Regions from separate parts of the Priestia sp. FSL R5-0597 genome, predicted to be linked through region 1. Evidence: a T-box and tRNA genes for the amino acid it is inferred to sense, from the RefSeq annotation. Region 1 holds a T-box; the other regions hold tRNA genes.
What was found. A T-box is a leader RNA that pairs with one kind of tRNA and senses whether it is charged. The one in region 1 lies ahead of pheS (phenylalanine--tRNA ligase subunit alpha), so its partner is inferred to be a tRNA-Phe.

Region 1 (10,052 bases):
CCTGAAAAACCTGATGCGATTTTAATTGACCAGTTTGTTGAAAAAAACACCTATTATAAACACATCGTAAAGGAAAAAGAGATTATCAAAGAAAATGTCTTTTTCAGTACAAAAGGAGAAAGCGTTCATTTATCTGTAGCCGCTGCTTCCATTATTGCCAGATACGCATTTTTAAAACAAATGGATTTACTAACGGAAAAGACGGGGATGGTCATTCCTCGCGGAGCTGGAGCACAAGTTGATATAGCCGCTGCTAAAATTATTAAAAAACATGGCGTCAATGCGCTGAACTCTTTAGCTAAAATCCATTTTGCTAATACAGAAAAAGCTTTAAAATTAGCTAAAAAATAAGAGATGTGGAAATCCACATCTCTTTTTTTATTCTTATGAACGAAGCGTTGCACCAAATTCTTTTTCAACAGCTTCTAAAACTGCACCATGTGCTTTTGCTACTTCTTCATCTGTTAATGTACGTTCAGGATCTAAGTAACGTAAAGAGAAAGCTACAGATTTCTTGCCTTCTTCCATACGCTCGCCTTCATATAGATCAAATACTGTCACGTCTTTTAAAAGTTCTCCGCCCGTCGTATAGATGACGCGCTGAACTTCTCCTGCAAGAACGTTTTTATCTACAACAAGTGCAATATCACGTGTAATAGATGGGAATCTTGGAATAGCTGAATAACGAACTTCTTCGACATCTGCAGCTAATAGCTCTTGAAGGTGTAATTCAAACACGTATGTTTCACGAAGGCCATACTGTTTCTGAGCAACAGGATGAACTTGACCCACGTATCCAATTTCTTTTTCATCTAACCATACAGCCGCTGTACGTCCAGGGTGCATACCGTCTTTTTTAACGGGAGCATATGAGATTCGTTTCTCTAAACCAAGCTGTGCAAATAACCCTTCTAGTACACCTTTAATCACATAGAAATCAACGACTTTCTTTTCACCTTGCCAGCCGTGAGCATGCCATAGACCCGTGATTGCACCAGCTACGCGCTCCTGCTCATCCGGTAATTCCCCTTCACCTTTAGATAAGAACACTGAGCCTGTTTCGTATAGCGCAATAGAATCCGATTGACGAGCATTATTGTGCTTCACTGCTTCAAGTAAATGAGGCACTAAGCTTTGACGAAGGATGCTGCGATCTTCACTCATCGGCATTGCTAAACCAATCGTACTTGTTGCATTGAGTGCAAACTGAGTAGCTTTTTCAGCGCTCGTTAACGAATAGGTTGTTGTTTGCGCTAGCCCTGCTCCCTCTAAGAAACGGCGAACTTTACGGCGTCCAAGCTGATACTCTGTTAATTTTCCTGGAGTTGCCACTGTTACAGGAAGCGTTGTAGGAAGGTTGTCATAACCATACATGCGCGCTACTTCCTCCACGATATCTTCTTCAATTGTAATATCGCCTCGACGAGTCGGTACCGTTACAACGATTGTTTCATCTTCGACTTTGCTTTCAAATTGAAGACGGTTCATAATATCTTGTACTTCTTCCATCGATAGTTCTGTACCAAGCACATTGTTAATACGTCCAAGTGACACAGCTACAACAGCAGGTTCCACAGTTAGTGTATCTACTTCTACAGTACCGCTTACCACTTCACCTGAAGCGTATTCAGCCATTAATTCTGCTGCGCGGTCAGCAGCTACACGCGTACGGTTAGGATCAATTCCTTTTTCAAAACGAGCACTTGCCTCACTGCGAAGACCGTGGTCTTTGGAAGCTTGACGAACTGTTAAACCTTTGAAGTAAGCTGATTCAATAAGAACATTTACCGTATCGTCTTTTACTTCAGAGTTTGCTCCCCCCATTACACCTGCAAGGGCTACCGGTTCACTGCCGTTTGTAATAACAAGCTGATTGCCTTTTAATACGCGCTCTTGATCGTCAAGCGTTACAAACTTCTCGCCTTCTGACGCGTGACGTACAACAATTTCTTTTGAACCAAGACGATCATAGTCAAAAGCATGCAGCGGCTGGCCGTATTCAAGCAAAATATAGTTGGTAATATCAACAACGTTGTTATGAGGTCGAATACCAGCTGCCATTAAACGCGTTTGCATCCATAATGGTGACGGAGCAATTTTTACGTTTTTCACAACGCGCGCTACGTAAAGGGGATTGTCTTCTTTTGCCTCTACTTTAACGGAAATATAATCAGCTGCTTGCTCATCAGACGTTTGCACGTTTACTGACGGATACTTCACTTCACGACGTAAAATAGCAGCCACCTCATGTGCTACACCTAACATACTTAAGCAGTCTGAACGATTTGGTGTTAGCCCTAGTTCTAATACTTCATCGTTTAAGTTTAATGCATCTAGCGCATCCGCTCCTACTTCAGCATCACTTGGGAAGACGAAGATGCCTTCTTGATAATCTTTTGCCACAAGCTTGCTTTCAATGCCAAGCTCTTGAAGAGAACAAATCATACCGTTCGATTCTTCACCGCGAAGCTTAGCACGCTTGATTTTAAAGTTACCTGGAAGTACAGCTCCCACTTTTGCAACCGCTACTTTTTGACCTTGTGCCACGTTAGGTGCTCCGCACACGATTTGAACGATTTCTCCTCCGCCAAGATCTACTTGACAGCGGCTTAATTTATCCGCATTTGGATGCTGTTCACGTTCTACAACGTGACCAATTACCACTCCGCTGATGCCTTTATTTAAGTTTTCTACACCTTCAACTTCAATTCCACTTTTTGTGATTTTATCAGCTAACTCTTCTGCCGTTACGCCTGATAAGTCAACATACTCTTGTAACCAACGATAAGATACAAACATCGTAGTCCCTCCTTTATACTTGTTTAAATTGATCTAAGAAACGAACATCATTTGTATAGAAATGACGAATATCATCCACGCCGTGTTTTAACATAGCAATACGCTCTACACCGATTCCAAAAGCAAAACCACGATATTTAGTTGAATCGTATCCAGCCATTTCAAGAACATTTGGATGAACCATACCGGCTCCTAAAATTTCAATCCAGCCTGTTTGTTTACATACATTACAGCCTTTACCTCCACATTTTGCACACGATACGTCTACTTCTACAGACGGCTCAGTGAATGGGAAGAAACTTGGACGAAGACGAATTTCACGGTCTGCACCGAACATCTTTTTCACAAATACTTCAAGCGTGCCTTTTAAATCGCTCATACGAATGTTTTCGTCTACTACAAGACCTTCAATTTGCATAAATTGATGTGAATGCGTAGCATCATCGTCATCGCGGCGGTACACTTTACCTGGGCAAATAATTTTAACAGGTCCTTTGCCTTCATTCTTGTTCATAACACGAGCTTGAACAGTTGATGTATGCGTACGAAGAAGCGTTTCTTCCGTAATATAGAACGTATCTTGCATATCACGTGCTGGGTGACCTTTTGGCAAGTTCAGCGCTTCGAAATTATAGTAGTCCTGCTCTACTTCTGGTCCTTCTGCTACTTCATAGCCCATTCCTAAGAATAAATCTTCTACTTCTTCAACCACGCTTGTGAGCGGGTGATGCGTACCTGCTTTAACCGGGCGTCCCGGCAGCGTTACGTCAATTGTTTCTGAAGCAAGTTTACGCTCTACCTCGGCTGCTTCTAACGCCGTTTGTTTTTCTTCAATTTTAGATGCAATCGCTTCACGTACTTCATTTGCAAGTGCTCCCATTACAGGACGCTCTTCAGCTGAAAGTTTTCCCATACCGCGAAGTACTTCTGTGATAGGGCCTTTCTTTCCTAAATAAGCTACGCGTACGTCGTTTAATTCTTTTAAAGCACTTGCTGCTTCGACTTTTGCAATTGCTTCTTGTTGAAGTTCTTGTAAACGTTCTTTCATCACTTATTCCTCCTTTTAACGTAAAAAATGACAAATAAAAAAACCTCCTCCCAAAAAAGGGACGAGGATTAGTCGCGTTACCACCCTTGTTAACTATATACACAGACGTATACAGTTCACTTCATTCAAGTTAACGGAATCTCCGGAACACCTTTACATCTATGTAAGATGGTCTAAGTGTCAACTCAAGAGGTGAATTCACTTATTACATTTATAAAAATGCTTTCAGTCATGGCATTTTCTCCCTGCATAAACGGACATAAGCTACTGCTCTCTTTCATCGTTTTTTACATATGTAACTATTGTATTATTATAGTGAAAACACGTTCTTGATGCAACTACATTCCGCGTAAATAATAAAGTAAGATTCCAGAAGCGATGGCAACATTTAACGACTCGCTCTTTCCATAGATGGGAATGTACAGATTCTGATCCGTTTGTTCCAACACTTTCTCGCTTACGCCATTTCCTTCATTTCCCACAATCAGCGCAAATTCGTTTGAAGGTTTTACGTGTGTGTAGACCTTTCCATTTTGTAACGACGTGCCGTAAACTGCTATTCCTCTTTCTTTTAACAATGAAATTATTTCGAGTAAATCGCCTTTTACAATTGGAAGGTGAAAAATAGCTCCTTGCGTTGAACGAACGACTTTTGGGTTGTACACATCCACGCTGCCCTCTCCAATGATAATAGCCTCCACTCCCGCAGCATCAGCGGTTCGGATAATGGTACCTAGGTTACCTGGATCTTGCACGGCATCTAAAAGCAATACTTTCTGTGCTGTATGAATAATTTCCGCATGCTTTGTTTGAAAACACACGGCAATAATTCCTTGAGGTGTTTCTGTGTCAGATAATAACTTACTAATTGCTTCGTTTACAACGATTATTTCGATACCGTCTATATCCCACTGTGCGGGCACTTCGGTCGATTCGCGTATAATTAGTTCCTTTACGCAATCCTTATTTTTGATAGCCTCTTCGACTAAATGAAAGCCTTCTACCATAAAAAGGCCCTGCTTATCACGGTCTTTTTTATTATGCAGTTTTTTCCACGCTTTTACCTGCGGATTTTTAACTGAATCAATTTGTTTCACAAACATAACTCCTTTATCTATACAAAAATAAATAGTTCGATTACATTTTGTTCAATAATCATTAGATAAGTTTCACTTTATTGTACATAGAAATCGCAAAGAAAACAAAAACTATTGGTAACTTTACGATAGCTGAGGTGAAAATGATGGATCTTAATTTACGAAATGCTGTTATTGCAAACGTTTCAGGAAACTCAAAAGAAGAGCTTGAGGCTACAATTTCTGACGCTATTCAAAGCGGTGAAGAAAAAATGCTCCCTGGACTTGGTGTTTTATTTGAAGTGCTTTGGGAAAAGTCTCCGGAATCAGAAAAAGAAGAAATTCTGACAACGCTTGAAAACGGTTTAAAATAAATAACCTTTTCCTATGTACAACAAAAAGCTCATTCTCCTAGGAGAATGAGCTTTTTTCAATTATACGTAATGGCGTTAACCGTATCTCGGTCTAAGCGCTTAATGACTTCCGCAATTAATTTAACTGCGTTTTCATAATCATCACGATGAAGCATTGCTGCATGAGAATGGATATAACGAGTTGCAATTGTAATCGAAAGTGCTGGCACCCCGTTAGCTGAAATATGGATAGAACCCGAGTCCGTACCGCCTCCAGCAATTGCATCAAATTGATACGGAATATTTAATTCATCTGCCACATCTACCACTGTATCTCGAAGTCCTTTATGAGAGACCATGGAAGCATCATATAAAATGATTTGCGGACCCTGCCCCATTTTAGAAGAGGCTTCTTTATCAGAAACACCAGGTGTATCTCCAGCGATACCGACATCAACAGCAAATGCAATATCCGGTTCAATAAAGTTAGCAGATGTTTTTGCACCTCGGAGTCCAACTTCTTCTTGCACCGTTCCTACACCATACACAACATTTTCATGTTTTTCATTTTTTAAAGCTTTTAATACATCGATAGCGATTGCACAACCAATACGGTTATCCCAGGCTTTCGCTAGGAGCATCTTTTCATTGTTCATAACCGTAAATTCGAAATAAGGTACAACCTGATCACCAGGTTTTACTCCCCACTCCGCTACTTCTTCTCTGCTAGAAGCACCAATATCGATGAACATATCTTTAATGTCAACTGGCTTTTTGCGAACTTCTGGAGGCAAGATATGAGGTGGCTTTGAGCCAATAATCCCCGTTACCTCTCCTTTAGATGTCACGATGGTTACGCGTTGAGCAAGCATAACTTGAGACCACCATCCGCCTACCGTTTGAAAACGAATAAAGCCGCGTTCATCAATTTGAGTCACCATAAAACCAACTTCATCCAAGTGACCGGCTACCATAATTTTAGGCCCTTGTTCGTTGCCTACTTTTTTTGCAATCAAACTGCCTAGCCCATCCGTCGTTACTTCATCTGCATAAGGTGCAATATATTTCTTCATAACCTCACGCGGTTCACGCTCATTTCCAGGAATTCCTTTTGCATCTGTTAGTGCTTTAAGCATCGTCAATGTTTCATCTAACTTTGTCATATGGATTACCCCTTTCATATGTATACCTCTATTATAGCTAAAAAGAGGTTGAAGTAAAATTTCCCATCCCTTTATTTCTAGTATCCTTGTTCTTGGCGTTTAAAATTCACTTCATTTTTTGACATGTACGCCTCTTCAATATGTTCAGCGGAAAAACCAAACATATCGCCAAGCTTCATGTAAGATGCAAACATGTTCACATAGTTTTCTTTTGACAGGTCCTGCTCGAAAGCAGAAACTTGTGCAAATACCTGTAAAAATTGTGTTGTTTTTGAATCAGCTGCTTTTACTTTTGGCAGCTCAGTTAAATCATCGTATCCTTTTTCAATACCTAAAGAAAGAATGAAATGTACGCCGTCCACAAATTCTTCTAAAATAACAGCATCTTCAGCCGGAGGTTTAACGCTCCAAAATTTGAAGCAGCGCGTTTCGTTTGCCAGCTCTCCCATTTCAACAAGCAGAGCTAAAAGTTTTCTTGGAACCAAGTCTTCCTTATGAAGCTGATGCTTGTCCTCTATATGCTGATCCAGCTGGCGCTGCATGGTAAATAGCTGTTGTAAATTCAATGTAATCACTCCTGTAATTATGTATATCTTCTTCTTTTTAAACCAATAAAGAAATTATATCAAAAATCGTGAAACTTTTTAGAGACTGAAACGTAAAGTAAGAAAACTGTGCCTTGTAAAGGAGGGAGCGTTATGTTTGTTATTGTTATCGTTCGCGTGTTCATTTTCGCGCTTGTTGCTTACACACTATTAAAGCTGGTTCAGCATTTTCGCAGTCCAAAGCGGAAGCTTGTAGCAGCTCAGGAACATCAGCAATTTTTTGTCGTTGACGAAAAAACGAATATCCGCAAAAATTTTCTACTAACGTATAAAGGTATTTTATTTGAAGGAGAAAAATACAGCAATCCCAATGAACCAGAGTCTTTGTCGATTACAATGGTGTTAACAGATCCATCTCGATTGCATGAACTGCAAAAACAAGATTTCAAGCTGCTGGAAAATCACGTACACAACATGTATCCAAATGCTCCTATTCGCTGGAAAAGCCCCGTTCGAGAATTTTTACACTGAGCACAAAATCATTTGTGCTCAGCTGATAACAAAAAAGAAAAGTAAATCAAGAGCGGCAAGAATAGGAAAACCTACTGTAAACGATGTGTGCTTCGTTTTATGACGATAGCAATACATACCAATCAGTCCTCCAATGGCTCCTCCGATAGCAGCTACCGTCCACAGTGTGCTTTCGGCAATTCTCCACTCATGTCTTTTCGCTTTTTGTTTATCTCTATACATCATTCCTATCCCTATTATATTAATAACAATAAAATAGGTAAGCAGCAGTTCATTCATGATATGTCCTCCGATAGCAAAAAAGCCTCATCATCTAAAGATGACGAGACTTTATATTCATTACTTATCTAAGCCTTTTTTAGCAGCAGTTGCTAATTCAGCAAATGCTTTTTCATCAGCTACAGCTAAGTCAGCAAGCATTTTGCGGTTAACTTCAATACCTGCTAATTTTAAACCGTGCATTAAACGACTGTAAGAAAGACCGTTCATACGAGCAGCTGCATTAATACGTGTGATCCATAATTTACGGAAGTCACGTTTTTTCTGACGACGGTCACGATAAGCATACATGTGAGATTTCATAACTTGCTGATTAGCAACTTTATATAATCTATGCTTCGAACCGAAGAAACCTTTAGCTAATTTTAAAACTTTTTTACGACGTTTGCGTGTTACTGTACCGCCTTTTACGCGTGGCATAATTGTTTACCTCCTGTATTGTTTCTATCTCAACCCAAATTACTTAATGTTATCTAATAAGTGACGGATACGTTTGAAGTCACCTTTGCTTACTAAAGAACCTTTACGTAATTTACGCTTTTGTTTTGTAGATTTGTTAGCGAATAAATGGCTTGTGTAAGCACGAGCACGTTTTAATTTACCGCTTCCAGTCTTTTTGAAACGCTTTGCAGCGCCACGATGTGTTTTCATTTTTGGCATGGGGTGTTCCTCCTCGTTCTATTACTTTTCGTTTTTAGGTGCCAAGACTAAGAACATGCTGCGGCCTTCCATTTTAGGAGCCGATTCAACTGAACTTACATCTTCGCAAGCTTGTGAAAAACGTTCAAGTACTTTTTGGCCAATCCCTTTATGAGTAATGGCACGACCTTTAAAGCGAATAGACGCTTTCACTTTGTCACCTTTTTCAAGGAACTTGCGTGCGTTACGAAGTTTAGTGTTAAAATCATGTTCATCAATTGTTGGACTTAAACGAACTTCTTTTAAGTTTACAACTTTTTGGTTTTTACGAGCTTCTCTTTCTTTACGTTGTTGCTCATAGCGGAATTTACCGTAGTCCATAATACGACATACCGGCGGTTTCGCATTTGCAGCAACCATTACTAAGTCAAGATTTACTCGTGAAGCAATTTCTAATGCTTCATTTTTTGATTTAATTCCTAATTGTTCACCATTTTGATCAATTAGACGAACTTCGCGAGCTCGAATGCCCTCGTTTACCATCATGTCCTTGCTAATAAGTAGCCACCTCCAAGGTTTAATGAGCGAATACGCTTGCTTAGACCGATTATTAACTCACACAAAAAAGTGTGAGTACATACTGCACCCACACTTCTATCGTTTTAATTAAGATACGATGTACCTGCTAACTGCTTTATGCGTCACTCAGGTGAGAAGCGGGTGCTTCTTCTTCTGTATAAACAAGTATTCAATTACTTAAGCTATTATAGTATCAACAAAGACAAAAGTCAATGATTTCGTTCTTTTTTCACAACAAAAGTTATTGTATCAAAGGAAAACCATTTATGCAACAGTTTTTTATAAATGTTAGATAAAAAAGCAGAGAATTTCAATTCTCTGCTTTTTTCATTAACGAGATGCTTCTGCTTTTACATTTTGTAAAAAGGCTTGGAAATCCACTGTTTCTGAATTCTGCTCACCATATTTACGTACGTTTACTGCTTTATCTTCTACTTCTTTATCCCCTACAACAAGCATGTAAGGAATTTTTTGCATTTGAGCCTCACGGATTTTATAGCCAATTTTCTCATCGCGAGAATCAAGTTCCACGCGAATACCCGCAAGCTGAAGCTGTTCTTGCACTTCTTTTGCATACTCAAGGTGAACCGTAGGTGATACCGGAATCACTTGAACTTGTACAGGTGCTAACCACGTTGGGAAAGCTCCTTTGTATTCTTCGATTAAGAAAGCTACAAAACGTTCCATTGTTGACACCACGCCGCGGTGAATAACAACAGGTCGATGCTGTTTTCCGTCTTCCCCTACATACGTTAAATCAAAGCGTTCAGGAAGTAAGAAATCCAATTGAACCGTAGATAGCGTCTCTTCTTTACCAAGAGCTGTTTTAACTTGAACATCTAGTTTTGGACCGTAGAATGCCGCTTCGCCTTCAGCTTCATAATAATCAAGGTCAAGCTCATCCATTGCATCTTTTAACATGCTTTGTGCTTTTTCCCACATTGCATCATCATCGAAGTATTTTTCTGTATCTTCAGGATCACGATAAGATAGACGGAATGAATAATTTTCAAATCCAAAATCTTTATAAACCGCTTCAA
Region 2 (10,052 bases), 160 kb from region 1:
AAGCCTCTAGCGAGGCGGGAGGTGCCCGTACCGCAAACCGACACAGGTAGGCGAGGAGAGAATCCTAAGGTGATCGAGAGAACTCTCGTTAAGGAACTCGGCAAAATGACCCCGTAACTTCGGGAGAAGGGGTGCTCTGGTAGGGTGTATAGCCCGAGAGAGCCGCAGTGAATAGGCCCAGGCGACTGTTTAGCAAAAACACAGGTCTCTGCGAAGCCGCAAGGCGAAGTATAGGGGCTGACGCCTGCCCGGTGCTGGAAGGTTAAGAGGAGGGGTTATCCTTTGGGAGAAGCTCTGAATCGAAGCCCCAGTAAACGGCGGCCGTAACTATAACGGTCCTAAGGTAGCGAAATTCCTTGTCGGGTAAGTTCCGACCCGCACGAAAGGCGTAACGATCTGGGCACTGTCTCAACGAGAGACTCGGTGAAATTATAGTACCTGTGAAGATGCAGGTTACCCGCGACAGGACGGAAAGACCCCGTGGAGCTTTACTGTAGCCTGATATTGAATTTTGGTACAGCTTGTACAGGATAGGTAGGAGCCTGAGAAGCCGGAGCGCTAGCTTCGGTGGAGGCGTCGGTGGGATACTACCCTGGCTGTATTGAAATTCTAACCCGCGGCCCTGATCGGGCCGGGAGACAGTGTCAGGTGGGCAGTTTGACTGGGGCGGTCGCCTCCTAAAATGTAACGGAGGCGCCCAAAGGTTCCCTCAGAATGGTTGGAAATCATTCGTAGAGTGTAAAGGCACAAGGGAGCTTGACTGCGAGACCTACAAGTCGAGCAGGGACGAAAGTCGGGCTTAGTGATCCGGTGGTTCCGCATGGAAGGGCCATCGCTCAACGGATAAAAGCTACCCCGGGGATAACAGGCTTATCTCCCCCAAGAGTCCACATCGACGGGGAGGTTTGGCACCTCGATGTCGGCTCATCGCATCCTGGGGCTGTAGTCGGTCCCAAGGGTTGGGCTGTTCGCCCATTAAAGCGGTACGCGAGCTGGGTTCAGAACGTCGTGAGACAGTTCGGTCCCTATCCGTCGTGGGCGTAGGAAATTTGAGAGGAGCTGTCCTTAGTACGAGAGGACCGGGATGGACACACCGCTGGTGTACCAGTTGTCTTGCCAAAGGCATCGCTGGGTAGCTATGTGTGGACGGGATAAGTGCTGAAAGCATCTAAGCATGAAGCCCCCCTCAAGATGAGATTTCCCATAGCGCAAGCTAGTAAGATCCCTGAAAGATGATCAGGTTGATAGGTCAGAGGTGGAAGCGTGGCGACATGTGTAGCTGACTGATACTAATCGATCGAGGACTTAACCAAACTTTAAAAGTGTAAGCTTTACTCAGCAAACTGTTATCTAGTTTTGAAAGAATAAATCTTTCGAAAAAAAGTATTGCTTTCTTTATATAATAGTGTATAATATAATATGTCTGGTGGCGATAGCGAAGAGGTCACACCCGTTCCCATACCGAACACGGAAGTTAAGCTCTTTAGCGCCAATGGTAGTTGGGACTTTGTCCCTGTGAGAGTAGGACGTTGCCAGGCTTTTATATCGGAGGATTAGCTCAGCTGGGAGAGCACCTGCCTTACAAGCAGGGGGTCGGCGGTTCGATCCCGTCATCCTCCATCATCGACTATTTAAGTCAGAGATTGCACGCCGGTGTAGCTCAATTGGTAGAGCAACTGACTTGTAATCAGTAGGTTGGGGGTTCAAGTCCTCTTGCCGGCACCATTTTTTTCGAGCCATTAGCTCAGTTGGTAGAGCATCTGACTTTTAATCAGAGGGTCGAAGGTTCGAGTCCTTCATGGCTCACCATTTAATATTCACACGCGGGTGTGGCGGAATTGGCAGACGCGCTAGACTTAGGATCTAGTGTCTTACGACGTGGGGGTTCAAGTCCCTTCACCCGCATCTTTACTTAATTTCATATATGTGCGGAAGTAGTTCAGTGGTAGAACACCACCTTGCCAAGGTGGGGGTCGCGAGTTCGAACCTCGTCTTCCGCTCCACATATATAAGTCCTGCCGGGGTGGTGGAATTGGCAGACACACAGGACTTAAAATCCTGCGGTAGGTGACTACCGTGCCGGTTCAAGTCCGGCCCTCGGCACCATTTTAATAAGCGCCCGTAGCTCAATTGGATAGAGCGTTTGACTACGGATCAAAAGGTTAGGGGTTCGACTCCTCTCGGGCGCGCCATAAACGGGAAGTAGCTCAGCTTGGTAGAGCACTTGGTTTGGGACCAAGGGGTCGCAGGTTCGAATCCTGTCTTCCCGACCATTTATGGGGCCTTAGCTCAGCTGGGAGAGCGCCTGCCTTGCACGCAGGAGGTCAGCGGTTCGATCCCGCTAGGCTCCACCAATGAAATTAAATAATTGTAACGAATAATATGGCGGTGTAGCTCAGCTGGCTAGAGCGTACGGTTCATACCCGTGAGGTCGTGGGTTCGACTCCCTCCGCCGCTACCATATAAGTTACATTTGTTATAAATATACGGAGGAATACCCAAGTCCGGCTGAAGGGATCGGTCTTGAAAACCGACAGGGGTGTTAAAGCCCGCGGGGGTTCGAATCCCTCTTCCTCCGCCATTTATTTATATCATATTCATATCATCGCGGGGTGGAGCAGTTCGGTAGCTCGTCGGGCTCATAACCCGAAGGTCGCAGGTTCAAATCCTGTCCCCGCAACCAAAGTGGTCCCGTGGTGTAGCGGTTAACATGCCTGCCTGTCACGCAGGAGATCGCGGGTTCGATTCCCGTCGGGACCGCCATTTTGTTTGGCTCGGTAGCTCAGTTGGTAGAGCAAAGGACTGAAAATCCTTGTGTCGGCGGTTCGATTCCGTCCCGAGCCACCATTTTAAGACGGCGATTGTGGCGAAGTGGTTAACGCACCGGATTGTGGTTCCGGCATTCGTGGGTTCGATTCCCATCAGTCGCCCCATCTTAAGTAACGCGGGTGTAGTTTAGTGGTAAAACCTCAGCCTTCCAAGCTGATGTCGTGAGTTCGATTCTCATCACCCGCTCCAAATAATGGGCCTATAGCTCAGCTGGTTAGAGCGCACGCCTGATAAGCGTGAGGTCGGTGGTTCGAGTCCACTTAGGCCCACCATATTCCACAGTAGCTCAGTGGTAGAGCTATCGGCTGTTAACCGATCGGTCGTAGGTTCGAGTCCTACCTGTGGAGCCATACGGAGAAGTACTCAAGTGGCTGAAGAGGCGCCCCTGCTAAGGGTGTAGGTCGTGTAAGCGGCGCGAGGGTTCAAATCCCTCCTTCTCCGCCAGTCGTTTTAAATTTAAATATGGCCCGTTGGTCAAGCGGTTAAGACACCGCCCTTTCACGGCGGTAACACGGGTTCGAATCCCGTACGGGTCATCTTAAAAAGGTTTGCATATATGCAAACCTTTTTTTATTTGCGCTTTTTTAAAGATTAAGTAAACAGGAATAATAGTTAGGAATAATTACCATGAATTTTCAGAATAAAAAGTAAGTTTTAAGCAGGATTTTCCCTATATCATATGGAATTATTCATAAAGTAATAAAGTATGAAGAGTATGGAATAAAGAGTAATTTTAAAGAACATTTATTCTATTATATTTGTAGAAAAGGTTTATGTTTTTACTATAAAAGGGAATGAGTGGTAAGAAGCGTATATTATGTGCGTATATTATGTTTGAAGTTAAAGGGGTGGCAAAAGTGAATCTAGCGGTTCAGCCTACTGAATTTGATGTTCATTTGTATCACGAAGGAAACTTATTTCGCAGTTACTCTATTTTCGGTGCGCATCAGGTAACGGTAGAAGGAATTGAAGGCGTACGATTTTGCGTGTGGGCACCTCATGCAAAGGGTGTAAGCGTTGTAGGTGATTTTAATAAATGGAACGGTTTTCAACATTCAATGGTTAAAGTTAATGAAGAAGGTATTTGGATGACATTTATCCCTGAATTAGAACAAGGGACTATTTATAAATATGAAATCATCACACAAAGCAATCAAAAAAAATTAAAAGCAGATCCATACGCTTTCTTCAGTGAAGTGCGTCCAAACACTGCGTCTATTGTTTACTCATTGGATGGGTACAAATGGAACGACCAATATTGGCGTAGAAAGAAAAAACAGCAAAATATATATGAAAGACCACTGTGTATTTACGAGCTGCATGCAGGGTCTTGGAGGACTCATGAAGATGGCAGCCTTTATACATACAGTGAATTAGCACAGGAGCTTATTCCTTATATTGCTGAACAAGGTTTTACACATATTGAGTTATTACCAGTCATTGAGCATCCGCTCGACCGATCCTGGGGATATCAAGGAACTGGATACTATTCTGCTACCAGTCGATACGGTACACCTAAAGAGTTGATGAACTTTATAGATGAGTGTCATCAAAATAATATAGGCGTTCTTTTAGACTGGGTACCCGGGCATTTTTGTAAGGATGAACATGGTCTGTATATGTTCGATGGAGAACCTACTTATGAATACAAAAAAGAACCCGACCGTGAAAACTATGTTTGGGGAACAGCTAATTTCGATTTAGGCAAGCCTGAAGTACAAAGTTTTCTCATTTCGAACGCTTTGTTTTGGTTGGAGTACTTCCACATAGATGGATTTCGAGTAGATGCTGTAGCTAATATGCTTTATTGGCAAAATTCTTCTGGAAAAGCAGTAAATGATGGAGCTGTCAGCTTCTTAAAAAAATTGAATGAAGCTGTTTTTAAATCTGATGAAACGATATTAATGATGGCAGAAGATTCAACGGATTGGCCCCTTGTTACAGCACCTACGTATGAGGGCGGTTTAGGCTTTAATTATAAGTGGAACATGGGATGGATGAATGACGTTTTAACGTACATGGAAGCTGGAGTGGAAAGACGTCCCTATCTTCACGATAAAATGACCTTTTCACTAATGTATGCGTTTAACGAAAACTTTATTTTGCCGCTTTCTCATGATGAAGTCGTACATGGGAAAAAATCATTGCTTAATAAGATGCCAGGTGATTACTGGCGCAAGTTTGCACAGCTTCGACTGCTATATGGATATTTCTTTGCACACCCTGGAAAAAAGCTTTTATTTATGGGCGGAGAGTTTGGCCAATTTGATGAGTGGAAAGATTTAGAAGAGTTAGACTGGATGCTTTATGACTTTGACATGCATCGCAATCTTAACGGATATATGAAGGATCTCATCAAGATTTATAAAAGAAGCAAGCCTTTATATGAATTAGACCATAATCCAGATGGATTTGAATGGATTGATGTTAACAATCATCATCAACAAATTTTCTCCTTTATTCGCAAGTCGAAAGAAAATCAGGAGATTTTTATAGTTGTTAGCAATTTTTCTGAGCATCCATATCATTCTTACAAAGTTGGAGTTCCAGTTGAGACAGAGTACATTGAAGTTATTAACAGTGATGACGAAGTGTACGGCGGTTCAGGCATTGTAAATAAAAAGGCATTAAAATCAGTGGATGAATCGTTTCACGGTCAACCTTTTTGCATTGAAATGAATATTCCGCCGTTTGGCATTAGTATACTACGAGCAAAGAGAAAACGAGGGGAGAGAAAACAACATGTTAAAAAAGAAATGCGTAGCGATGTTATTGGCAGGAGGAAAAGGTAGTCGGCTAAGTTCGCTTACAAAAAATCTAGCAAAGCCAGCTGTACCATTTGGTGGTAAGTATCGAATTATTGATTTTGCTTTAAGTAATTGTACAAATTCAGGTATTGAAACAGTGGGTGTATTAACACAATATCAACCGCTAGTTCTCAATTCATACATTGGAATTGGAAGCGCTTGGGATTTGGACCGACGGAATGGTGGCGTCACAGTATTGCCTCCATACGCGGAGTCAGATGGAGTAAAGTGGTATAAAGGCACGGCTAGCGCTATTTATGAAAATTTAAACTATTTGACACAATATGATCCTGAGTACGTACTGATTCTATCAGGTGATCACATTTATAAAATGAACTATGAAAATATGCTTGATTATCATATAAACAAAGAAGCAGATGTAACGATTTCTGTTATTGAAGTACCTTGGGAAGAAGCGAGCCGTTTTGGTATTTTAAATACAAATAGTGACCTAGATGTAATGGAGTTCGATGAAAAGCCACAGCGTCCTAAAAATAATCTAGCTTCTATGGGGATTTATATTTTTAAATGGAGTATTTTAAAAGAATATTTAGAAATGGATGCACGCAATCCATACTCAAGCCATGATTTTGGTAAAGATGTTATTCCGCTTTTACTAGATGAAAAGAAAAAGCTAATTGCATATCCATTCCAAGGTTATTGGAAAGATGTAGGAACTGTAAAAAGCTTATGGGAAGCGAATATGGATTTGTTATGTGATAAAGACGAGCTTAATTTATTTGACTCTTCATGGAAAGTATACTCTGTTAACCCTAATCAGCCTCCTCAATATATTGCGCCAAACGCCTGCGTGGTGGAGTCATTAGTAAATGAAGGGTGCGTTGTCGAAGGAAACGTAGAGCAGTCCGTGTTATTTCCAGGTGTACAAATCGGTTCAGGTTCTGAAGTTAAGAAAACGGTTGTCATGCCTACTGCAAAGATAGGCTCTAACGTATATATTGAAAACGCAATTGTTCCATCGGACATTGAAGTTCCAGACGGTACTATCATTCGACCGACCAAAGGAAGCGAAGAAGTAATTCTTGTTACTCAAGAATTGATTGAATCAGTTGCTAAATGCATTTAACGAACAGAGAGGATGAACGACATTGAATAATCAAATGCTTGGTATTATTGATGCTTGTACAAACACAACAGCGCTGCAGCCTTTAACCTTTTATAGATCGATTGCTGCCATTCCTTTTGCAGGGCGCTATCGATTAATCGATTTTACGCTTTCTAATATGGTGAACTCTGGAATTTCGAGCGTTGCCATTTTTCCTCGTGATCGCTATCGCGCATTGATGGATCATATAGGTTCAGGAAAAGAATGGGATTTGGATCGGAAGCGAGATGGATTGTTTATCTTCCCTCCTATGACAAGTGATTTACACTTAGAGAGTCCATCACTATTCACGCAGTTCCGTTATCATATTGATTATTTCTTAAGAAGTAAGCAGGAATACGTATTAATTGCTAATAGTTATACGATATGTACAGTTGACTTTGAGCACGTGCTGCAGCGTCATATTGCTTCAAATGCAGATATTACTGAAATGAAGCAGGGTGATAAATCGCTTAATATGTATATTATTAATAAATCTATTCTAGTTAATATTTTGCAAAATGAATCGCATGATTTTTATACGATTAAAGAAATGGTTCGATATATGGCACAATCTCATCGTGTAGAAAAGTACGAACACCACGGATATACGGCTGAGATTTCTAGCTTAGATGCCTACTATAAAACAAGTATGGAAATTTTATCTCCAGATGTTTGGAAGCAGTTATTTATCAACGAACGTCCTGTTTTCACTAAAGTAAAAGATGAACCGCCTACTCGTTACGCAAAAAAAGCGGTTGTGAAAAACTCAATGATCGCAAACGGGTGCGTGATTGAAGGACATGTGGAAAATAGTATTATCTTCCGAGGCGTTAAAATTGGAAAAGGTACGGTCGTTAAGAATAGCATTGTGATGCAAAAAGGCGTTATTTTAGAAAATAGTGTATTAGAAAATGTTGTTTTAGACAAAGATGTGAAAATAGGAAGTAATGAAACGTTGCTAGGTGAGTCAGGTCTACCTAGAGTCATTGCTAAAGGAACAACTCAAGGAGCGTTGATGAAGTCGTGAATGTATTATTTGCTGTATCAGAATGTGTACCTTTTATTAAAACAGGAGGATTAGCAGACGTAGCAGGTGCCCTGCCTAAAGAATTAAAAAAGTTAGGAACGAACGTATGTGTAGTCATGCCAAAGTACGGAACCATTCCTCAACATTATCAAGATGAAATGGTGCTTGAAAAAGTTATTCATGTGCAGGTTGGGTGGAGAAGACAGTACTGTGGGATTGAATCGTTAACAATGGATGGCGTTAAATATATTTTCATTGATAATGAATATTATTTTAAAAGAGATAGCTTATATGGGCACTACGATGACGCTGAACGATTTGCTTTCTTCAGCAGAGCTGTGCTTGAAGCTATCCCATTTTTAGAGAATGAGCCTGATATCATTCATTGTCACGACTGGCATACGGCTATGATTCCATTTTTACTTCGTGCTAATTATGATATGTATGATCATATCCAGACGGTCTTTACGATTCATAACTTGCAATTCCAAGGAATTTTCCCTAAAAGCAATTTATATGAGCTATTAAATTTAAATGATTATTATTTTACTACAAGCCAGCTCGAGTTTTATGGGAATATTAATTTTATGAAAGCGGCTCTTGTATCAGCTGATAAAATTACCACGGTAAGTCCTACATATCGAGATGAAATTCAAATGCCCTATTACGGAGAAAGTTTAGATGGATTATTGCGTCAGCGAAATCAAGATTTAATTGGGATTGTAAATGGAATCGATGAAGAAGCTTATAGCCCAGACGCAGATCAGCTTATATCTTATCCTTATTCTGTAGAAGAGATTGAAGGAAAATATAAAAATAAAAAAGAGCTCCAGCGCTATCTTGAATTAGAGGAAAATAAGGATGTTCCAATTATTTCGATGGTTACAAGGTTAACCCAGCAGAAGGGATTGGATTTAGTCAAGCACGTTTTCCATGAGACGGTTAACTTAGGAGCCCAAATTGTTATTTTAGGAACTGGCGAACACGAGTTTGAGCAGTTTTTCCGTGAGATGGAAGATACGTACCCGCAACAAGTAAAAGCCATTATTGGTTTTAATGAGGAACTTGCTCATAAAGTTTATGCCGGTACGGATTTATTTTTAATGCCTTCCCGTTTTGAGCCTTGCGGACTCGGACAATTAATAGCCTTAAAGTATGGAACCATTCCAGTCGTGCGTGAAACGGGCGGCCTGAATGACACGGTTAAAGCTTATAATGAATATAGCGGAGAGGGAAATGGCTTCTCTTTTAAGAATTATAATGCTCATGACATGCTTCATACGTTAGAAAGAGCTGTTTCATTTTATCACCAGAAAGATGTATGGAAAAAATTAATGATGGATGCTATGAGTCAGGATTATAGCTGGGGGCAATCGGCATTTAAATATAATCAATTGTATTCAAATTTGACATCTACTCCATCGTGAAAGGGTGAGCAGATTGTTCTCTGATAAAAAAAGCTTTCAAGAGGCTTTTTTAAAAAAGCTGGAAATGACATATGGAAAGAGCTTTAAAGAATCTACTGTTCAAGATCACTATCATACATTAGGAAATATGGTGCGAGAGTATATTAGCAGCGATTGGATTTCAACCAATGAAATTCATAGGTCTTCACATACAAAGCAAGTGTATTATCTTTCTATCGAATTTTTATTAGGCAGACTGTTGGGTCAAAATCTGTTGAACTTAGGAATTCGGGAAGTTGTAAAAGAAGGATTAAGTGATCTGAATATTTCACTTGAAAATATTGAGGAAATCGAAGTAGACGCAGGATTAGGAAACGGGGGATTAGGCAGGCTTGCTGCTTGTTTTTTAGATTCTCTTGCTTCACTTAATCTTCCTGGTCACGGTTATGGGATTCGCTATAAACACGGTTTGTTTGATCAAAAGATTGTAAACGGCTTTCAAATTGAGCTCCCAGAACAATGGTTAAGGCATGGGAATTCATGGGAAGTACGCAAATTAGATCAAGCAATCGAAGTGAACTTTTGGGGCGAAGTTGAAATGGTACAGGAAGACGGAACATTCTCTTTTCGTCATGTAAAAGGAGAACCCGTCTCTGCTGTTCCTTATGACATCCCGGTTATCGGGTATAAAACAGATACAGTGAATACACTTCGCCTTTGGAATGCGGAGCCTTCATCATTTCCAGTACATAAAGATGTGATGGAGTATAAGCGTCAAACAGAGGCTGTATCAGAATTTTTATATCCGGATGATACACATGAAGATGGTAAAATATTAAGGTTGAAACAGCAATATTTTCTTGTGTCAGCTAGCT
Region 3 (10,052 bases), 4.1 Mb from region 1:
CCTGTACGTCGTATATCATTAAATTCAATGTGTTCCACAACAATTTGATCAGATTCTTTTCGCTGAAGATTAGGCAGTTCTAATTGAGCAAATAAAGCCTCTTGAAGTTCCATGAGGGACACTTCCGCTTCAAAGTAGTCTTCTCCAGCCTGGTCACCTGCTCCTTGACCTTTTCCTGCTCCTTTTTGACCATCTCCAGCAGATCCGTCACGTGCTACTACATCCCCAACTTTACTGTCTCCATCACCTTGACCCACATGTTTGTTTTTATCATAATTGTACCGAATTCGATATTCATCCAATGATTTGATCGGGATTTTAACAACTTCTCTTCCATTGGACATCACGATATTTTCTTCTGTAATTAAGTCCGGTAAATTATTTTTAATGGCTTCTTTAATTTTTTCTTGATGTCTTTTTTGATCATCGTGGCCTTTACGATGGAGGGACCAGTCTTCTTTTGAGACAGCAAAACTTTTATCTACTTCTTTTCCCACGCTATTCCCCTCCTTATTTAAAAAACACCTGCACGTTTTTACTCGGCATGCATAAGCTATACCGAAAGTTTCTGACAAATACCTTTAGTTCAAAGGTTGGTTACTCTTATCCTATGCGCAAGAATGGTATACTTGCTAACTAATTCTTTTACTATTAACTATTCATTTTATAGTGTCTAGTGTCATGTATATGTTTATGACTTATCATATGATGGTTAAGTGCAATGCGTACTACACAATAGCCTAATTATGCAGAGTTTATTTTAAGAGATAAGAAAAACATGGCACAGATCGGAAGTGCCATGTTTTCTTGTTAGTACTGAGTTATCGATTTAACAAACTTCCTACATAGCGCAGCAGTTCATTAGCAGATACTGAATTGTATCCATGCTCATCAATCAATCGAGCCACTACTTCATTTACTTTCTTCAGCTGCTGCTCATCTGGTGTTTTAGTGGACGTTGTAATTTTCACTACGTCTTTTAAATCTGCAAACAGTTTTTTCTGAATCGCTTCACGTAAGCGTTCATGAGAATTATAGTCAAATCGTTTTCCTTTACGTGCATAAGCGGAAATACGAATTAAGATTTCTTCGCGGAATGCTTTTTTCGCATTTTCTGAAATACCAATTTGTTCTTCAATTGAACGCATTAATTTATCATCTGGATTTAACTCTTCTCCTGTTAGCGGATCACGAAGCTTATTTTTGTTGCAGTATGCTTCGACATTATCTAAATAATTATCCATTAATGTTTTAGCAGACTCTTCGTAAGAATAAACGAACGCTTTTTGCACTTCTTTTTTAGCAATTTCATCATATTCTTTACGCGCCAGAGAAATATAATTCAGGTAACGCTCTCGGTCCTCAGCAGAAATAGACGCATGCTGTGCTAACCCTTCCTTCAATGAACGCAGTACATCTAATGCATTGATTGATTTAATATCTTTTCGAATGATGGTAGATGAAATGCGGTTAATGACATAACGCGGATCAATACCGCTCATTCCTTCATCCGTATACTCTTTTTGTAACTCTTCTACGTCTGCATCGTTGTAGCCTTCTACAGATTGACCGTCGTATAAGCGCATTTTCTTTAACAAATCGATATCGCCTTTTTTAGGCTCTTTTAATCTTGTTAACGTAGTAAAGATAGACGCAATACGTAGCGTATGAGGGGCAATATGAACATCTGATACGTCACTTTCACGAATCATTTTGTCATAAATTTTTTCCTCATCACTCACTTTTAAGTTATATGGAACAGGCATTACAATAATTCGTGAATGCAAAGCTTCATTTTTCTTATTGGAAATAAACGAGCGATACTCTGTTTCATTTGTATGCGCTACGATTAATTCATCTGCACTAATTAAAGCAAATCTTCCTGCTTTAAAGTTTCCTTCTTGGGTTAAAGAGAGTAAATGCCATAAAAATTTCTCGTCACATTTTAACATCTCTTGGAACTCCATCATTCCCCGGTTTGCTTTATTAAGCTCTCCGTCAAAGCGGTAAGCGCGCGGATCTGACTCAGATCCATACTCTGCAATTGTTGAAAAGTCAATGCTTCCTGTTAGGTCAGCAATGTCTTGAGATTTCGGATCAGAAGGACTGAACGTTCCAATTCCAGTTCGTTTGTCCTCTGAGAAGAAAATGCGTTCGATGATGACGTCTTCAATTCTGCCGCCATACTCTTCCTCTAATCGCATTGTATTTAAAGGAGATAAGTTTCCTTCAATTCGGATACCATACTCTTCAAAGAAGTCTTTACGTAAATGATGTGGAATTAAATGCAGCGGATCTTCATGCATTGGGCATCCTTTAATAGCGTAAACAGCTCCTCGATCAGTAAGCGAATAAGCTTCAAGCCCTCTTTTTAACATGGTCACTAGCGTCGATTTACCACCACTTACTGGACCCATTAAAAGTAAAATACGTTTACGAACATCTAAACGCTTTGCAGCTGGGTGAAAATATTCTTCCACCAAGCGTTCTAGCGAATCTTCAAGTCCAAACATTTGTCCACTGAAAAATTTATAATGTCTTTTACCATTTACCTCTTCAATTCCTGCATCCTTTATCATGTTGTATACTCTAGAGTGTGCAGGCTGAGCAATTAAAGGCTCATCTTTAATCAGCTTTAGGTACTCTTCAAATGTCCCTTCCCACTTAAGACGATTCTCTTCTTCGCGGTATCTTTCAACTTTCTTTAATATATCCATTAAAGGACCTCCCCTACTAGTTATGGTGCTAGTGAACAAGATTAATACAATCTATGCAGCAAAATGTTTGAACATGCTTTTTAAATTGTAAAATTCAGAAATTTGTCCTTGCTAGGCATTCACAGTGAAGTATTTATTAGCTATAATAAAAGAGTAAGAAGGAACGGTTAAATTTTATTAGAGAACTTACGTCTCTAGAAGAGTTAGTTTGTCATTATTATCATCATGAGATATGGGAAGTCGGTTTTAACTGCAGTAGCTATATAATCCTTTTAATTAGATTGAGGAGGAAAATCAATGCGCTTACTTTTAGTATTAGGAGTAACAATTGCTTTTTTAGCATCCATCTTCAGAGCGGGATACAATGATAAACCGGGCGTTAAAAAATAACCACTACATATCATCGTCGACATAAATAAAAAAGCGAGGTTCAAATTTTATTGAACCTCGCTTTTTATTTAAGATAAACCAGCGTAATTTTGTTGACGCAGCGCTTCATAGATTAAAATAGCTGCTGTATTAGATAAATTTAAAGAACGAACATTTTCTGTCATCGGTAAACGAAGACATCTTTCCATGTTCTCTTCAATAATGTGCTTTGGCAGACCCTTTGTTTCTCTCCCAAATACGAAGAAATGATCCTGCTCTAAGTCACTATAATCAAATGTTGTATGTGGCTGTTGACCAAATTTTGTGATGAAGTAAAAGCCTGCTTCAGGATACTTTTCAAATACTTCTTCTAATGAATCATGATACACCACATTTACAAATTCCCAGTAATCCAATCCAGCTCGCTTTAACATTTTATCATCTGTTGAAAAGCCTAACGGCCGAACTAAATGCAGCGTCGTATTTGTTGCTGCACATGTTCGCGCAATATTTCCTGTATTTGCTGGAATTTCTGGTTGAAATAACACTACGTGTACTCCCACAAATTTTCACCTCTGCTAACAAATCTATTCATCATTATACCACTAACTTGCTAAAACGAAAGACTTACCGATCAACGATATGGAAAAAATCATACTTAATCTTTGGCGTGTAAGCCGTTGAATCTTCATACGCCCAATATCTCATTCGACTATTATACGTGTTCGCATTCACAAGAGGCATACCGTGACCGTCTTTTGCTACAACAATCGTCGTATGATTCCATCTTCCATCTCCTTCAAAATCGTAGCAGATAACGTCTCCCGGGACAAGTTCGCTTGCTGAGGATTTCCTCACAGCCCGAAGTCCTGATTTGGAGTTACTTAAATAGCTGTGCATGGAATGAGCAACGGCCCAGCTATAGCTCCAGGCGTTCCCTCTCATCCACCATCCGTTTGCTTTTTTAGGATACCCCCGCATCGGCGCCTTTCCTGCATGCAAACACTGTGAGATATAGTTGGTGCAGTTTACCTCAAACTGCTTATAACTTTCATTAGGTTTATCCCAATGTTTTTCTGCATACTGAACAGCTGCAAGACGATCATAATAAGAGGCTCTTTCTTCGTCTTCCTCTACTTCTTCTACATCCATTTCAACCTCATCTTCAGAAAAATCCTTTACCAGCAGCTCATCTTGAATAAGTGTATCTTTATAAAAAAGAGCTAAACGATCTTCAATTTCTTCTTCTATATAGAAAAAATCGTTTTGTTTTAAAAATGCCTGAATGTGCACCTTATATAATACTCTTGTTTCTTCCTGATCCGTATGAGCAGATTGAATAGAACCTTTCATATTACATTTTAAAACATCAACTTCTCTTTTTTTTACAAGAGACCGCTTTAGCTCACACTGCTGTTCAATGAAAGGCTTAAAGTCTTCATGAAGCTCACCTTTTACATAGCTGTCCGCACGCGCTTTAATTAAAGTATATAATACATTCCTTTTTGTTAGCATAATGTCACCACTTTTCTAAGCGTTTATTATACGCTATGACTCATTAGCTAACTTTATCAATAAAAATACGGTTTAGATCTCTTGAAGCATCTCTATACCTTTTGACATTTCTTCAATTACTTCTTGGTCCTTTTCTTTTTCTCTTAAGTTCATAAGTGTATCTAATGCTTCTTTATCACCAATTTTGCCTAACGCCCATGCCGCCGTTCCTCTAATGACAGGGCGAACGTCATTTTTAATTAACTCAATTAAATCTGGAACAGCGGTTTGGTCTTTAAAATGGGCAAGTGCAATAATGGCATTACGCTGAATTGGCTTTTTCCCTCTCCATGACCCTGAAACATGTCCAAATTTCTCTTTGAACTCACGATTACTCATCGTTAAAAGCGGTTTTAATTTAGGCTTCGCAAGTTCTGGGTCAGGCTCCATCTCAGGGTGAAAATGAAAGTCTTTGCCTTTATTTTCAGGACACACAGTTTGACATGTATCACAGCCATATAAACGATTGCCTAATTTACTTCGAAATTCTTCAGCTAAAAATCCTTTTGTTTGGGTTAAAAAGGCAATACATCGCTGCGAATTCAGCTGACCGCCTGTTACAAGCGCACCGGTAGGGCAAACATCCACGCACTTATTACAAGTACCACAGCCGTCTTCTATCGGTTTATCAGGAGGAAACGGGATATCTGTAATCATTTCCCCTAAATACACGTAGGAACCGAATTCAGGTGTGATAATGGCACAGTTCTTACCGCTCCAGCCAATACCAGCTCTTTCTGCTACAGCTCGGTCCGACAGCTCGCCTGTATCTACCATCGATTGAAGGATAGCTGCAGGTACTTTTTCTTTTATGAAAGCTTCAAGCTTTTGAAGCCTATCACGTAAAACCGTATGATAATCTTGTCCCCAAGAAGCACGGCAAAAGATCCCTCGGCGATCTTCCTTTGTGCTCTTTGGTGCATCCTTTAATTTAGAAGGATACGCAAGTGCAATTGAAATAATGGATCTAGCTTTTGGAACAACTAATGTGGGATCTACTCTTTTTTCAATATCAGGTTCCTCAAAGCCTGAAGCATAACCTAACTCTTGCTGTGCTAACAATCGATTCTTTAACTCATCAAACATAGAAGCACTCGCAAATCCAATCTTATCGATTCCAATCTCTTTGCTGTATGAAATAATTTCTTCCTTCAACTGATACGCATTCATAGTGAGTAATAGCCTCCTTTCTAAGAAATTCTATATATTCATGCATTGAACTGTTTTCTCACTCAATGAAATGATAGGATGGTATCTATAAACGAACAAATACTAATTATAATAGAAAGGATCAAAAAAATGAACTTTACATTATCACCCGCTATTAAACAGCTTTGCCCTTCTTTTAAAATGGGAATCATTCAGTATAAAAATATTGAAGTTGGCGATTCTCCTCAAATGCTAAAAGGACGTCTGCGCCTTTTTCAAGAATCCATTTATTTTGACCTTGAGTCAAAAAAAGTAACAGAATTTGAAGGTGTTAGCGAGTGGAGAAAGCTTTTCAAAACGTTTGGAACGGATCCAAGTAAATACCGTCCTTCTATAGAAGCTTTAATTCGACGGATAGGAAAACAAACGTATCTTCCTTCTATCAATTCTGCTGTGGACATTAATAACTTTTTTTCATTGCAATATGAAGTACCAATTGGAATTTATGATTCTTCTAATATAGAGGGCCACGTTGAATTTACTATCGGTAAAAAAGAAGAGTCTTACGAAGCTCTAAATGAACGTAACATTTCTTTAGAAAATAAAATCATTTCAAAAGATGCCCTAGGAGCTTTCGGAAGCCCTTATGTCGATTCTAACCGAGCGTACGTAACTGAAAAGACAACACAAGCTGTACAGTTCATCTATTTAAAGCCTTCACTTTCAGAAGAACAGGCTTATAAACTAACTAAATCCTTAAGTGACATGTTCATTCAAATTCACGGCGGCGAAGCAACCTATCAAGTCATTAACTGATGTACGTAAATATAGCGTCTATCTTTTCAAGATAGACGCTATATTTACGCTAAAAATAAAAAACGCAACATCTCAGCTTTGAAAGCGAGACACTGCGTTGTGATAACAATATGTATGGAGCGGGTGATGAGAATCGAACTCACGACATCAGCTTGGAAGGCTGAGGTTTTACCACTAAACTACACCCGCAAATATTATCAAAATTTGTCGACCAATAAGTAAAAATAAAAACAGGAATCATCCTGTCAAGTAAAGCTAAAGTACCGATGGTCGGGGTCGAACCGACACTCCCGAAGGAACACGATTTTGAGTCGTGCGCGTCTGCCAATTCCGCCACATCGGCAAAATAAAAAAGGCAAGTTAAAATTATAAATGGTGCCGAGGGCCGGACTTGAACCGGCACGGTAGTCACCTACCGCAGGATTTTAAGTCCTGTGTGTCTGCCAATTCCACCACCCCGGCAGCTTGTAAATAAATGGAGGCGGCAACCGGATTTGAACCGGTGATAAAGGTTTTGCAGACCTCTGCCTTACCACTTGGCTATGCCGCCATTTACTCAAGACTAAATAACTTTATTAAAATTAAATTGGAGCGGAAGACGAGGTTCGAACTCGCGACCCCCACCTTGGCAAGGTGGTGTTCTACCACTGAACTACTTCCGCAAATATGGCTGGGCTAGCTGGATTCGAACCAACGCATGACGGAATCAAAATCCGTTGCCTTACCGCTTGGCGATAGCCCAATATTGGAATATGCATATCGTTTATAAATGGGGCGACTGATGGGAATCGAACCCACGAATGCCGGAACCACAATCCGGTGCGTTAACCACTTCGCCACAATCGCCACGTATATATGCAATATTAATTTTATAATTGGCAGGGGCAGTAGGAATCGAACCCACACTGACGGTTTTGGAGACCGTAGTTCTACCTTTAAACTATGCCCCTGTAAATGGTGGAGGGGGGCAGATTCGAACTGCCGAACCCGAAGGAGCGGATTTACAGTCCGCCGCGTTTAGCCACTTCGCTACCCCTCCACAATAACTGTGGTGCCGGCAAGAGGACTTGAACCCCCAACCTACTGATTACAAGTCAGTTGCTCTACCAGTTGAGCTACACCGGCATTTTAAAAACAAATGTTTTTAAAATGGTGGCTCGGGACGGAATCGAACCGCCGACACAAGGATTTTCAGTCCTTTGCTCTACCAACTGAGCTACCGAGCCTTATTAAATTTAAAATGGCGGTCCCGACGGGAATCGAACCCGCGATCTCCTGCGTGACAGGCAGGCATGTTAACCGCTACACCACGGGACCACTTGGTTGCGGGGACAGGATTTGAACCTGCGACCTTCGGGTTATGAGCCCGACGAGCTACCGAACTGCTCCACCCCGCGATGATAATATATGGTGGAGGATGACGGGATCGAACCGCCGACCCCCTGCTTGTAAGGCAGGTGCTCTCCCAGCTGAGCTAATCCTCCACTATTATGTAGATAAAAATAAATGGTGACCCGTACGGGATTCGAACCCGTGTTACCGCCGTGAAAGGGCGGTGTCTTAACCGCTTGACCAACGGGCCACTGTGCTAATTAAATAAAAATGGCGGAGAGCAAGGGATTTGAACCCTTGAGACAGCGTTAACCGCCTACACGATTTCCAATCGTGCTCCTTCGGCCACTCGGACAGCTCTCCAAATGGCTCCACAGGTAGGACTCGAACCTACGACCGATCGGTTAACAGCCGATAGCTCTACCACTGAGCTACTGTGGAATAATAACAGCCTGGCAACGTCCTACTCTCACAGGGACAAAGTCCCAACTACCATTGGCGCTAAAGAGCTTAACTTCCGTGTTCGGTATGGGAACGGGTGTGACCTCTTCGCTATCGCCACCAGACATATTATATTATACATGATTTAAAAAAGAAAGCAAGACTTTTTTGAAAAAGTTTTGTTCTTTCAAAACTAGATAACAGGTTGCTGAGTAAAGCTTACGCTTTTAAAAGTTTGGTTAAGTCCTCGATCGATTAGTATCAGTCAGCTACACATGTCGCCACGCTTCCACCTCTGACCTATCAACCTGATCATCTTTCAGGGATCTTACTAGCTTGCGCTATGGGAAATCTCATCTTGAGGGGGGCTTCATGCTTAGATGCTTTCAGCACTTATCCCGTCCACACATAGCTACCCAGCGATGCCTTTGGCAAGACAACTGGTACACCAGCGGTGTGTCCATCCCGGTCCTCTCGTACTAAGGACAGCTCCTCTCAAATTTCCTACGCCCACGACGGATAGGGACCGAACTGTCTCACGACGTTCTGAACCCAGCTCGCGTACCGCTTTAATGGGCGAACAGCCCAACCCTTGGGACCGACTACAGCCCCAGGATGCGATGAGCCGACATCGAGGTGCCAAACCTCCCCGTCGATGTGGACTCTTGGGGGAGATAAGCCTGTTATCCCCGGGGTAGCTTTTATCCGTTGAGCGATGGCCCTTCCATGCGGAACCACCGGATCACTAAGCCCGACTTTCGTCCCTGCTCGACTTGTAGGTCTCGCAGTCAAGCTCCCTTGTGCCTTTACACTCTACGAATGATTTCCAACCATTCTGAGGGAACCTTTGGGCGCCTCCGTTACATTTTAGGAGGCGACCGCCCCAGTCAAACTGCCCACCTGACACTGTCTCCCGGCCCGATCAGGGCCGCGGGTTAGAATTTCAATACAGCCAGGGTAGTATCCCACCGACGCCTCCACCGAAGCTAGCGCTCCGGCTTCTCAGGCTCCTACCTATCCTGTACAAGCTGTACCAAAATTCAATATCAGGCTACAGTAAAGCTCCACGGGGTCTTTCCGTCCTGTCGCGGGTAACCTGCATCTTCACAGGTACTATAATTTCACCGAGTCTCTCGTTGAGACAGTGCCCAGATCGTTACGCCTTTCGTGCGGGTCGGAACTTACCCGACAAGGAATTTCGCTACCTTAGGACCGTTATAGTTACGGCCGCCGTTTACTGGGGCTTCGATTCAGAGCTTCTCCCAAAGGATAACCCCTCCTCTTAACCTTCCAGCACCGGGCAGGCGTCAGCCCCTATACTTCGCCTTGCGGCTTCGCAGAGACCTGTGTTTTTGCTAAACAGTCGCCTGGGCCTATTCACTGCGGCTCTCTCGGGCTATACACCCTACCAGAGCACCCCTTCTCCCGAAGTTACGGGGTCATTTTGCCGAGTTCCTTAACGAGAGTTCTCTCGATCACCTTAGGATTCTCTCCTCGCCTACCTGTGTCGGTTTGCGGTACGGGCACCTCCCGCCTCGCTAGAGGCTTTTCTTGGCAGTGTGGAATCAGGAACTTCGGTACTATAATTCCCTCGTCATCACAGCTCAGCCTTTATGATGAGCGGATTTGCCTACTCATCAGCCTAACTGCTTGAACGCGCATATCCAGCAGCGC

Region 2: it has a tRNA-Phe gene. The T-box ahead of pheS (phenylalanine--tRNA ligase subunit alpha) is inferred to sense a tRNA for this amino acid. The anticodon was not compared.
Region 3: it has a tRNA-Phe gene. The T-box ahead of pheS (phenylalanine--tRNA ligase subunit alpha) is inferred to sense a tRNA for this amino acid. The anticodon was not compared.

The regions. Positions count from the first base shown of each region.
Region 1 is NZ_JBBOUZ010000001.1:4,532,687-4,542,738, forward strand. Features, by position in the region: gene rnhC (ribonuclease HIII) at 1-351, shown strand, start outside; gene pheT (phenylalanine--tRNA ligase subunit beta) at 385-2,799, opposite strand; gene pheS (phenylalanine--tRNA ligase subunit alpha) at 2,813-3,847, opposite strand; T-box leader at 3,902-4,137, opposite strand; gene MKX72_RS23935 (TrmH family RNA methyltransferase) at 4,186-4,950, opposite strand; gene sspI (small acid-soluble spore protein SspI) at 5,091-5,297, shown strand; gene MKX72_RS23945 (M42 family metallopeptidase) at 5,354-6,439, opposite strand; gene MKX72_RS23950 (dUTP diphosphatase) at 6,517-7,005, opposite strand; gene MKX72_RS23955 (hypothetical protein) at 7,138-7,515, shown strand; gene MKX72_RS23960 (DUF1294 domain-containing protein) at 7,534-7,794, opposite strand; gene rplT (50S ribosomal protein L20) at 7,855-8,214, opposite strand; gene rpmI (50S ribosomal protein L35) at 8,254-8,454, opposite strand; gene infC (translation initiation factor IF-3) at 8,476-8,979, opposite strand; ribosomal protein L20 leader region at 9,049-9,171, opposite strand; gene thrS (threonine--tRNA ligase) at 9,343-10,052, opposite strand, start outside.
Region 2 is NZ_JBBOUZ010000001.1:4,689,610-4,699,661, reverse strand. Features, by position in the region: rRNA gene MKX72_RS24825 (23S ribosomal RNA) at 1-1,313, shown strand, start outside; rRNA gene rrf (5S ribosomal RNA) at 1,423-1,538, shown strand; tRNA gene MKX72_RS24815 (tRNA-Val) at 1,548-1,620, shown strand; tRNA gene MKX72_RS24810 (tRNA-Thr) at 1,650-1,725, shown strand; tRNA gene MKX72_RS24805 (tRNA-Lys) at 1,734-1,809, shown strand; tRNA gene MKX72_RS24800 (tRNA-Leu) at 1,824-1,905, shown strand; tRNA gene MKX72_RS24795 (tRNA-Gly) at 1,929-2,003, shown strand; tRNA gene MKX72_RS24790 (tRNA-Leu) at 2,018-2,106, shown strand; tRNA gene MKX72_RS24785 (tRNA-Arg) at 2,116-2,192, shown strand; tRNA gene MKX72_RS24780 (tRNA-Pro) at 2,197-2,273, shown strand; tRNA gene MKX72_RS24775 (tRNA-Ala) at 2,279-2,354, shown strand; tRNA gene MKX72_RS24770 (tRNA-Met) at 2,385-2,461, shown strand; tRNA gene MKX72_RS24765 (tRNA-Ser) at 2,489-2,581, shown strand; tRNA gene MKX72_RS24760 (tRNA-Met) at 2,607-2,683, shown strand; tRNA gene MKX72_RS24755 (tRNA-Asp) at 2,688-2,763, shown strand; tRNA gene MKX72_RS24750 (tRNA-Phe) at 2,772-2,847, shown strand; tRNA gene MKX72_RS24745 (tRNA-His) at 2,858-2,933, shown strand; tRNA gene MKX72_RS24740 (tRNA-Gly) at 2,945-3,018, shown strand; tRNA gene MKX72_RS24735 (tRNA-Ile) at 3,025-3,101, shown strand; tRNA gene MKX72_RS24730 (tRNA-Asn) at 3,105-3,179, shown strand; tRNA gene MKX72_RS24725 (tRNA-Ser) at 3,183-3,273, shown strand; tRNA gene MKX72_RS24720 (tRNA-Glu) at 3,294-3,365, shown strand; gene glgB (1,4-alpha-glucan branching protein GlgB) at 3,660-5,621, shown strand; gene MKX72_RS24710 (glucose-1-phosphate adenylyltransferase) at 5,572-6,723, shown strand; gene MKX72_RS24705 (glucose-1-phosphate adenylyltransferase family protein) at 6,746-7,771, shown strand; gene glgA (glycogen synthase GlgA) at 7,768-9,198, shown strand; gene MKX72_RS24695 (glycogen/starch/alpha-glucan phosphorylase) at 9,212-10,052, shown strand, end outside.
Region 3 is NZ_JBBOUZ010000001.1:405,022-415,073, reverse strand. Features, by position in the region: gene yhbH (sporulation protein YhbH) at 1-497, opposite strand, end outside; gene MKX72_RS02250 (PrkA family serine protein kinase) at 822-2,717, opposite strand; gene trmL (tRNA (uridine(34)/cytosine(34)/5-carboxymethylaminomethyluridine(34)-2'-O)-methyltransferase TrmL) at 3,176-3,649, opposite strand; gene MKX72_RS02240 (amidase domain-containing protein) at 3,714-4,601, opposite strand; gene queG (tRNA epoxyqueuosine(34) reductase QueG) at 4,674-5,810, opposite strand; gene MKX72_RS02230 (B3/B4 domain-containing protein) at 5,940-6,605, shown strand; tRNA gene MKX72_RS02225 (tRNA-Gly) at 6,721-6,794, opposite strand; tRNA gene MKX72_RS02220 (tRNA-Leu) at 6,867-6,948, opposite strand; tRNA gene MKX72_RS02215 (tRNA-Leu) at 6,979-7,067, opposite strand; tRNA gene MKX72_RS02210 (tRNA-Cys) at 7,082-7,155, opposite strand; tRNA gene MKX72_RS02205 (tRNA-Gly) at 7,193-7,267, opposite strand; tRNA gene MKX72_RS02200 (tRNA-Gln) at 7,273-7,347, opposite strand; tRNA gene MKX72_RS02195 (tRNA-His) at 7,376-7,451, opposite strand; tRNA gene MKX72_RS02190 (tRNA-Trp) at 7,482-7,555, opposite strand; tRNA gene MKX72_RS02185 (tRNA-Tyr) at 7,561-7,644, opposite strand; tRNA gene MKX72_RS02180 (tRNA-Thr) at 7,655-7,730, opposite strand; tRNA gene MKX72_RS02175 (tRNA-Phe) at 7,756-7,831, opposite strand; tRNA gene MKX72_RS02170 (tRNA-Asp) at 7,847-7,922, opposite strand; tRNA gene MKX72_RS02165 (tRNA-Met) at 7,926-8,002, opposite strand; tRNA gene MKX72_RS02160 (tRNA-Val) at 8,014-8,089, opposite strand; tRNA gene MKX72_RS02155 (tRNA-Glu) at 8,113-8,187, opposite strand; tRNA gene MKX72_RS02150 (tRNA-Ser) at 8,209-8,300, opposite strand; tRNA gene MKX72_RS02145 (tRNA-Asn) at 8,304-8,378, opposite strand; rRNA gene rrf (5S ribosomal RNA) at 8,388-8,503, opposite strand; rRNA gene MKX72_RS02135 (23S ribosomal RNA) at 8,614-10,052, opposite strand, start outside.